DNA from 2 places in the Streptomyces sp. NPDC002868 genome. Region 2 is predicted to be linked to the other one. Evidence: riboswitches for the same ligand, from Rfam matches in the RefSeq annotation. Region 2 holds a riboswitch; the other holds the start of a gene.

Region 1 (4,813 bases), on a different contig from region 2:
CATCAAGAAGGGTGTACTGGAGCTGGCCGACGTCATCGCCGTCAACAAGGCGGACGGCCCGCACGAGCGCGACGCCCGCTCGGCGGCCCGTGAACTGGCCGGTGCGCTGCGGCTGATGCACCCGGCCGACGCGGCGTGGACTCCCCCGGTCCTGTCCTGCAGTGCCCGCGAGGGCACCGGCCTCGACACCCTCTGGGAGCGTCTTGAGCAGCACCGGGCGCTCCTCGACTCGACGGGCCGGCTTGCCGCGAAGCGCCGTGACCAGCAGATCGACTGGGCGTGGGCGATGGTCCACGACGAGCTGCGGGACCGGCTGCACGGCCATCCCGAGGTACGGGCGCTCGCGCCCGGTCTCGAACAGCAGGTGCGGGACGGGGAGTTGACGGCGACGCTGGCCGCGGAGCGTATCCTCGACGCCTTCCAGAACTGGGGCTCCGCCCCAGACCCCGCTCCTCAAACGCCGGAGGGGCTGAATTTCAGCCCGTCCGGCGATTGAGGACACAGCCGAAGGCCGTACGGGGGATCTGGGGCTCACCCCCCAGTTACTCGCCGGGCAGCCCGGACCGGACCTCTCGGGCCGCGGCGACCAAGTGCTCCAGTGACGTACGTACCTCGGGCCAGCCGCGGGTCTTCAGGCCGCAGTCGGGGTTGACCCACAGCCGCTCGGCGGGAATCGCGTCAAGTCCCTTGCGCAGCAGTGCGGTTGCCTCCTCGGTGCTGGGCACCCGCGGCGAGTGGATGTCGTAGACGCCGGGGCCCACCTCGCGCGGATAGCCGGCGGTGGCGAGTTCGTCGGCGACCTGCATATGGGAGCGGGCGGCCTCCAGGCTGATGACATCCGCGTCGAGGTCGTCGATGGCCTGGAGGATGTCCACGAACTCCGCGTAGCACATATGCGTATGGATCTGGGTATCGGGACGGACGCCGCCGGTGGTGAGGCGGAACGCCTGTGTCGCCCAGGCCAGATAGGCCTCGTGGCCGGCCCTCCGCAGCGGCAGCGTCTCGCGCAGCGCCGGTTCGTCCACCTGGATGACCGAGGAGCCCGCGGCCTCCAGGTCGTTCACCTCGTCGCGCAGCGCCAGGGCGACCTGTCGTGCGGTGTCGGCGAGCGGCTGGTCGTCGCGGACGAAAGACCAGGCGAGCATGGTGACGGGCCCGGTGAGCATGCCCTTGACGGGGCGACTGGTCAGCGACTGGGCGTACCGGGTCCAGCGGACGGTCATCGGGTCGGGCCGGGAGATGTCGCCGGCCAGGATCGGCGGCCGGACATAGCGGGTGCCGTACGACTGGACCCAGCCGTGCCCGGTGGCAAGGTAGCCGCTGAGCTGCTCGGCGAAGTACTGCACCATGTCGTTGCGTTCGGGCTCGCCGTGTACGAGGACGTCGATGCCGGTCTTCTCCTGGAAGGAGATGACCTCGCGGATCTCGGCCTCGATCCGCTTCTCGTATCCCTCGGTGTCGAGGCGTCCCGACCTCAGGTCTGCCCGCGCGGTGCGCAACTCGGTGGTCTGCGGGAACGAACCGATCGTGGTCGTGGGAAGGAGGGGCAGGCCGAGGCGCGAGCGCTGGGCGGCGGCACGCTCGGTGTACGGGAGGCTGCGCCGGGTGTCGGCCTCGGAGACGGCCGCGCAGCGGGCCCGTACGGCGGGGTCGTGGGTGAGCGCGGAGGTGGCGCGGGAGAGCAGGTCGGCCCGGTTGGCCGCGAGTTGGGCGGCGATGCTGCCGGCGCCCTCGGTCAGTCCGCGGGCCAGGGTGACCACCTCGGCCGTCTTCTGGCGGGCGAAGGCCAGCCAGCGCGCGACCTGCGTGTCCACGTCCCGTTCCGCGGCCGCGTCGAGGGGCACGTGCAGCAGGGAGCAGGACGCCGCCACATCCACCCGGTCGGCGAACCCCAGCAGGGTGGCGAGTGTGGCGGTCGACTTCTCGAGGTCGTTGATCCATACGTTGCGGCCGTCGACGACTCCGGCGACGAGCCGCTTGCCGGGCAGGCCGCCCACGGCGGCGAGGTCGCCGAGGTTGGCGGCGGCAGGCCCGGTGAAGTCGAGGGCGAGTCCGTCGATCGGCGCTTTGGCCAGCACGGGGAGGGCGTCGCCGAGCCGGTCGAAGTAGGAGGCGACCAGGAGTTGGGGCCGGTCGGTCAGTCTGCCCAGCTCCCGGTAGGCGCGGGCCGCGGCGTTCAGCACGGCCCGTGGCTGGTCCTGGACCAGGGCCGGCTCGTCGAGCTGCACCCACTGCGCGCCCGCGGCCCGCAGGTCGGAGAGCACTTCGGCGTACACCGGAAGCAGCCGGTCGAGGAGGGTGAGCGGTTCGAAGTCTGCGAGGACGCCGGGCGCGGGCTTGGCGAGCAGAAGATATGTGACGGGTCCGACGAGCACCGGGCGGGCGGTGAGACCGAGCGCGAGCGCCTCCTTCAGCTCGGCGACCTGCTTGGCGGAGTCGGCGGTGAAGGCGGTGTCGGGGCCGAGTTCGGGCACGAGGTAGTGGTAGTTGGTGTCGAACCACTTGGTCATTTCCAGGGGCGCGACGTCCTGGGTCCCGCGGGCCATGGCGAAGTAGCCGTCGAGCGTGCCGGCCTCGACGGCCGCACGGTGGCGCGCGGGAATGGCGCCGACCATGACGCTGGTGTCCAGGACATGGTCGTAGTACGAGAAGTCTCCGGTGGGCACTTCATGGATGCCGGCCTCGGCCAGCTGCTGCCAGTTGGCCCGGCGCAGTTGAGCGGCTGTCTCCCGGAGGGCGTCGGCTTCGACACGGCCCTTCCAGTAGCCCTCGATGGCCTTCTTCAGTTCCCGGTCGGGGCCCTGGCGTGGATAGCCGTAGACAGTGGCCCTGGCTCCGGCGGCTGAGGATGTGCTGGTCACGGAACTCTCCTTCGCGAGTACTCGTCAGGCGACCCCGGAGCGGATCGTGGAACGCGAAGGAACGGCAACCGGAGCAGCCGCCGGCACGCCTGTGCCTGTGCTGCCCGTACCGCCGACCCGCCCACGAGGTCACCGAGATCTCCGCGCACGTCGGTCGCGCACGGGCAGTGGCAGGTCTTCGGACTTGTGGGCACGCCTTCCTCGTACGTGTCGTACGAAGGCACCTACTGGCCGTCGCTTCCCGGATCCTGTGCCGGATCCAGTGCGTATGACGGCGGTCGTTCCCACTTACCGCTGCGGGGCAGTTCCGGATTTCCACCGGATTCCCTCTTGCGACGCGCCTGCCTGGAGGGCAGGGCGAACCAACTGCAAGACCCAGCCTAGGCGCTGCCCCTCGCGGGGAACACCCCCGCCCCCGGCGGGGGCGGGGGCGGGGGCGGGGGCGGGGGCGGGGGCGGGGGTGTCAGCTTCCGGTCCTGCTCACTTCCCCGGTCCCGTTCACTTCCCCGGTCGGGCGGCGTCCCCGACGCGCAGGCCGGATCCGGCCACGCGTGCCTTGATGCCGTCGCGCTCCACGGTGATGTCCCGCAGCCGCAGCTCGCTGAGCGAGTCGGGCAGCTCGAAGGAGAGGGAGAGCCGCTCCGAGAGCTCCGGCGGCCTGACCGCGAGCAGTCCCTTGACCAGCGCGGGGTCGATGCCCGCTTTCTCCAGCAGCTGTGGATGCGCGATCACCACATCGACGAGGTTGACCTTCATCAGACGCTCGGCGAACTTCGGTGCTCCGGTGAGCCGGTGGAGTTCCTCCTCGCTCCGCAGCGCCCGGCGCACCTGCTCCTTCGGCACTCCGAGCCGGTCCACGATGGCGGGCACCGCCAGCAGTGCCTTCGCGCGGGCTGCTTCGCGGCTGATCCGCTCGGCCGTCTCGCGGTGCAGCCGCAGTCCCGAATGGTCTGCGTCCTTGCCGGGCCGGTAGGTGGCGACACCGGGAATGTCGAGCTGCATGCCGTCGAGGGTGGTGGTGAGGGCCCGGTTGTTGTCGCGCCGGATGTGCGCACGGGCACGTACGCGCAGTTCCTGTCCGGCGATGGCCAGTTCGCCGTTCACGCGCACCCCGTCGGCGCCGCTGCCGGTGAACCGGAGCTGTGAGGCGCCCAGTTCGCGGTTGAGGTCGTCGAAGGAGAGCAGCACCTCGCCGTCGAGGTTGCCGATGACGGCGCCCTTGATCGAGGTCGGGGCGTCGCCGACGATGCGTACGTCCTTGGCGGTGGCCCGCACTTCGGCGAGCGAGACGCGGTCGGCGGAGACGTCCGGCACGGTGACGTCAACCCGGTCGATCCGCTCGTCGATGAGCTGGGTGAGGAAGGGGAAGCCGTGGATGTCCACGTCCGGCCTGGTGGCGAGTGAGAGCGACTGCTGGAGTTTGTCCGCCGCCTTGCTCTGCGCGTACGCCTCCGCGAGCCGGTCGGCGAGCAGCAGACAGACGGTGCACAGGAGCGCCGCGACGGTCAGCTTCACCACCGCGGGCAGAGCCGCGAGACGGCTCTGCCCGCGGTGGTTGGGCGGTGACCAGTCGTCCTCGTCGTCGAGGTCGGAGGTGAGCCCGAGCTCCAGCGGGTCCCGCGGGACGTAGTTGGCGTAATCGGGTTCCGGGTCTGCCAGTTGAGCGAGTTCTTCGTACGGATTTCGTGAATGCGCTGATATGCGTGTGGGGGGTCGCATCGGCTCATCCCACCACGTGAGCCACCCTCGAACGCAAGTCCTACCGTGCGTACGTAATGGTTTGAGCCAAAATTTCGGCGATCCGCCGCCTGCCGGGCCCGCGTCAGCGCCTAGCCCAGGACCTTGAGGATCTCGGCGGCGAGCGGGGCGGACGAAGCAGGGTTCTGGCCGGTGACCAGATTGCGGTCCACGACCACCTTCGGGGCCCAGGGCTCGCCCTCCTGGAAGTCCGC
Region 2 (4,813 bases):
TTGAGCCACAGGGGTCGTTGAGTCACAGGAGTCGTTGAAACATGAGGCGGTTGAAACGGCGACGGTCCGCATGAGTGACCGCCGAGCCCGCCGGGCAGTCAAACGTCGATGCCCTCGGGGGAGGCGTCGCGATCTGTAACCGGCAATAGGCAGGGGCGGGGACGGTATGGCGCGTAGGAAGGACTGGGAATTCCTGGACGACCGCGGCCGCCTGGCGGCAGCGGCAACCACACCGTCGAGGCCGGTCGCCTACATCCAGGCCGGGGCGACACTCTTCGACCATGGCATTCGCCCGGTGGGCATCTTCGGTTCCCACCACGACGGCGACACCGCAGACCCGGTCAAGGCCGGCTCCCTGCCCATCGGGGACATCGCCTACCTCGGGTCGGGATCACGCGTGGACGCGGACGCGGTCCTGCGGGTGGACCCCGACCTGGTGGTCGCCGTCACCTACGGCACCGATCAGGTGTACGGCCTGGATCCGGACACGGCGAAGTACATCGAGGAACGGGTCCCGGTGGTGGTCTTCGACGTGGGGCAGGGCCGCTCACTCGGTGACGTACGCGACCGGTTCACGGCGCTCGCCCGGTCGCTCGGAGCGGACGCCGACAGCTCGGGTGCGGTGGAACTCGCCCGTGCGGAAGGCCGGTTACGTACTCTCGCGGCCCAGGCCGCCGGGTTACGCGTACTGGCTCTGTCGCCCGCCACCCCGGACAGTGTCCACCTCGCCAGGCCCCGAGCCTGGGCGGACCTGCGGGCGCTGGCCGACTGCGGTGTCGGCCTGGTGGAGCCCGAGCGTGGACCGGGCGCCAGCTGGTCCACCGTCGACTGGACGGCGGCCGCGTCACTGCGGCCGGACATCGTGCTGAGGGACGTACGGGCCAATGCCCTGCCGGTCGACCGGCTCAGCGCGATCGAGGCGTGGCGGCCTGCGGCGGGCGGGGCGCGGCTGGTGCCGTGGAACCCCGAGATTCCGTGCAGCCACCTCGCGCACGCACGCTTCCTCGACGCTGTCGCGGACGCGGTGGAGGCGTCTGCGGGATAACTGGGGCTTCGCCCCAGACCCCGGTACGCCGTTCGGGCGTTGTCCTCAATCGGCCGGACGGGCTTGATTTCCGCCGGTCGGCCTGAAGATTCGGGCCGACCGGCGGGAAAACTCAGCCCCGCCGGCGATTGAGGCGCGGGGTCCGGGGCGGAGCCCCAGCTCGGTCAGTTCGCGGCGGCTGTCGCCCGCGATGCGCCCTTCCCGTCCACCACCGCGGTCCCCGGGGCGAGGAGCCGCTCGGCGAGGTACCCGAAGACCAGTCCGAAGCAGGTCCAGAGGGTGACCTGGATGGCGAGCGTGGCCAGCCGGAACTCCCAGACCACGGCTGCCGGGAAGCCCTTCGGCACCTCGTTGAACGAGGGCAGGAAGGCGAAGGCGAGACCGGCGGCGACGACGAACGCGGCCGCGGCGGCGACGGTCGCGTTCCAGTTGCCAAGACGGGGAGCCAGGCGTTTGCCGAGGATCACCGCGGCGACCGTGAGCAGGACGCTGAGCACGATCATCAGGAAGTACAGCGTTGTGCGCTGGCCGATCGTGTCGGGATCCCCGACGGCCGGTGGGTTCGGCGGGTACTTGAGGAACGGCACGACGTACACGCTCAGCAGCGCGCCGAGAGCGACCAGCAAGGCTGTGGCGCGCGGGCCGAACCGGCCGATGCGGCCGAGTGCGACGGCGAACGCGAGGGCGGCGATGCCGCCGATCGCGACGCCGAAGACCAGTACGCCGGTGGCGAGACCGCCCGTGGACTGCATGGCGCGGCTGACGAGTTCCTCGCCGCCGTCCCCGTGCGCATGGCTGTGGCTCTCTTCGAACGCGATGGCGGCGTCCACAGGGGACTCACCGAGCAGATACGCGACGACGAGAGCGCAGACACCGGCGACCAGGCCCGCGAGCATGCCGCGGCCGAGCAGGCCTCTGACAGATATGGAGTTCATGGTGTTTCCCCTGAGCTCTGAAGAAGTTCTAGTGGCAGGGGAATCCGAGCAGATGACGTCCGTCGTGGACCCACTCGTGGACGTTCTCGCCGGAGATGAGCGAGGTGGCGCCCTGCTCGGCGCCGACGAAGTAGAGCAGAACCAGCATCAGAACGCCGAAGAAGAGCGCCCAGGGGGCGATGGCCGTGAGCGAGATGGGGGTGATGGCCGGCGCGGCGGTGGCGGGCGCAGCAGACTGTGCCATGGCAGAACCTCCTGGGGGAACACGCGTCCCGATCGTGGTGCCTGAGACGAAGGTGCTGGGTCTGACTTCCCGCGGGGAACGGGTACACAGTGGCGCGACCGTGCCGGATTCTCACCGGGCTTCCGTCACACCGTCGTCAATGTCCACGAGACCGTACCGCTTGCGGGCCTGCACCGCTACGGCGCAGGGGCGCGTGACCGGGCGCCCGAACGCCCATGATGTGCTTGTTCCTTGGCCGCGAAGGGGAGGGGAGCGCACGGGATGACGGTACGGGTGATGTTGGTCTCACCTGCGACGAACGCGGCGCTGCGGGAGGCCCGCTTCGACGGCGACGCGCCGCTGGACGAGTCTGGAGCACGCCGCGCCCGCGCCGCCGCGGGTACGCTGCCGCGCGCCGACCGGCTCTTGAGCGGCCCGTCCGCGCGCTGCCGGGAGACAGCCGCCGAGCTGGGCCTGCGGGCGGAGCCCGCCGAGGCCCTCGGCGACTGGGACTTGGGCCGCTGGCGTGGGCGACGACTGGACGAAGTGAGCGCCGGCGAACCGGAGTCGGTGTCGGCGTGGCTCAGTGACCCGTCGTGCGCACCGCACGGCGGCGAGTCGCTACGGTCGCTGTGCACGCGGGTGGGCGCGTGGCTGGAGTCGCTCCCGCCCGACGCGGGCCGTGTCCTCGCGGTCGTCGACCCGGCGGTGACGCGGGCGGCGATCGTGCAGTCGCTGTCCCTGCCACCTGAGGCGTTCTGGCGCCTGGACGTCGCCCCCCTGACCCTGACGGAACTCACCGGACGCGGGGGCCGCTGGAACATGAAGTGCGGACGCCCGCTGGGCCCGGAGGCCGGCTGACACCCGCGCTCACTGCCCCTCGGTCGGCAGTGGCTGTTCCGTCCAGATGACCTTGCCGTCCGGGGTGTACCGCGTGCCCCAGCGTTCCGCGAACTGGGCGACCAGGAACAGCCCCCGGCCGCCCTCGTCGGTGGTCGCCGCCTGGCGCAGGTGCGGGGACGTGCTGCTGTGGTCCGAGACCTCGCAGATCAGGGAGCGGTCACGGATCAGCCGTACGCGGATCGGGCCCGAGGCGTACCGGATCGCGTTGGTGACCAGCTCGCTGAGGATCAGCTCCGTCGTGAAGGCCTCCTCCTCCAGACCCCACTCGGCCAGCTTGCGGGAGACGGCGGACCGCACCTCGCCCACGGCCGACGGGTCGGACGGCACCTCCCAGTCGGTCACCCGGCTGGAGTCCAGGACGCGCGTACGGCCGACGAGCAGCGCGATGTCGTCGCGCGGGCGTTCCGGCAGCAGCTCCTTCAGCACCGCCTCGCAGGTTTCCTCCGGGCTCCGGTCCGCGTGCTCCGCCAGCGTCTGGCGCAGCAGCGCCAGGCCGTCGTCGATGTCGCGGTCGCGGTCCTCCACGAGCCCGTCCGTGTACAGGACCAGGCGGCTGTCCTCGGGCAGCTGGAGGTCCAGGGTCTCGAAGGGCAGTCCGCCGAGCCCGAGCGGCGGGCCGCCGGGCACATCGGCGAAGACCGCGGTGCCGTCCGGGCGGACGATGACGGGCTGGAGATGGCCGGCCCGTGACATCGTGCAGTGTCCGGACACCGGGTTGTAGATCACGTAGATGCAGGTGGCTCCGGTGACCCCCTCGGTGCCGTCCGCGGTCTCGTCCTGGTCGATGCGGGCGACCAGCTCGTCGAGGTGCCACAGGAGCTCGTCGGGCGGCAGATCAAGGCTGGAGAAGTTGTGGACCGCGGTCCGCAGCCGGCCCATGGTCGCCGCGGCGTGCAGGCCGTGGCCCACGACGTCGCCCACCACAAGCGCCACCCGGGCGCCCGGCAGCGGGATGATGTCGAACCAGTCCCCGCCGACGCCGCCGAGCCCGCCGAGCCCTGCCTGCGCGGGCCGGTAGCGGTAGGCGACGTCGATGGCGTTCTGTTCGGGCAGGCCGCGCGGCAGCAGACTGCGCTGGAGGGTCACCGCCATGGTGTGCTCGCGGGTGTAGCGGCGGGCGTTGTCGATGCTGACCGCGGCCCTCGCGACCAGCTCCTCCGCGAGAGACAGGTCCTCCTCCTCGAACGGCTCGGGCTTCTCGGAGCGCCAGAACATCGCCACGCCCAGAATCACGCCGCGGGCGCGCATCGGCACCGCGATCATCGAGTGGATTCCGTGCTCGACGAGCTTCCTGGCCCGCACCGGATCCTGCTCCTGCCACCCGGCGTACGCGGCCAGATCGGCCTCCATGACCGCCTCGCCCCTGCGGATGCCGAAACCCAGCGGGGTGGACGGCACAAAGTGGATCAGCTTGCCCAGCGGGTAGAGCGCGGTGTCGTCCCGCCGTCCCCTGAAGGCCACACGGCGCATGTCGTGGTTGGTGCCCGCGGCAGTCGGCTCCTCGCCGCGCAGCACCTCCTCCACCAGGTCGACGGTGGCGTAGTCGGCGAACCGGGCCGCGGCGAACTCCGCCAGCTCCTCGCAGGTGCCTACCACGTCGAGGGTGGTGCCGATCTCCGTACCGGCGTCGTACAGCAGCTTCAGACGCCCCCGCGCCACATCCGCCTTCCCGGTCAGCGCTCGCAGCTCGGTGGTGTCGCGCAGGGT

Evidence for each region. A riboswitch is a leader RNA that binds a small molecule or an ion and turns the genes downstream of it on or off. The one in region 2 is predicted to bind cobalamin.
Region 1: it holds a riboswitch for cobalamin, as region 2 does, so the genes downstream of both, metE (5-methyltetrahydropteroyltriglutamate--homocysteine S-methyltransferase) here and ACZ3H8_RS01635 (CbtB domain-containing protein) in region 2, are expected to answer to the same signal.

The regions. Positions count from the first base shown of each region.
Region 1 covers NZ_JBVHDR010000010.1:50,337-55,149, reverse strand. Annotated here, with positions in the region: gene meaB (methylmalonyl Co-A mutase-associated GTPase MeaB) at 1-496, shown strand, start outside; gene metE (5-methyltetrahydropteroyltriglutamate--homocysteine S-methyltransferase) at 543-2,861, opposite strand; cobalamin riboswitch at 3,014-3,244, opposite strand; gene ACZ3H8_RS27270 (LmeA family phospholipid-binding protein) at 3,360-4,580, opposite strand; gene ACZ3H8_RS27265 (type 1 glutamine amidotransferase domain-containing protein) at 4,691-4,813, opposite strand, start outside.
Region 2 covers NZ_JBVHDR010000001.1:353,111-357,923, forward strand. Annotated here, with positions in the region: gene ACZ3H8_RS01620 (sensor histidine kinase) at 1-4, shown strand, start outside; gene ACZ3H8_RS01625 (substrate-binding domain-containing protein) at 167-1,045, shown strand; gene ACZ3H8_RS01630 (CbtA family protein) at 1,210-1,980, opposite strand; gene ACZ3H8_RS01635 (CbtB domain-containing protein) at 2,009-2,224, opposite strand; adenosylcobalamin (AdoCbl) riboswitch at 2,228-2,375, opposite strand; gene ACZ3H8_RS01640 (histidine phosphatase family protein) at 2,486-3,064, shown strand; gene ACZ3H8_RS01645 (SpoIIE family protein phosphatase) at 3,074-4,813, opposite strand, start outside.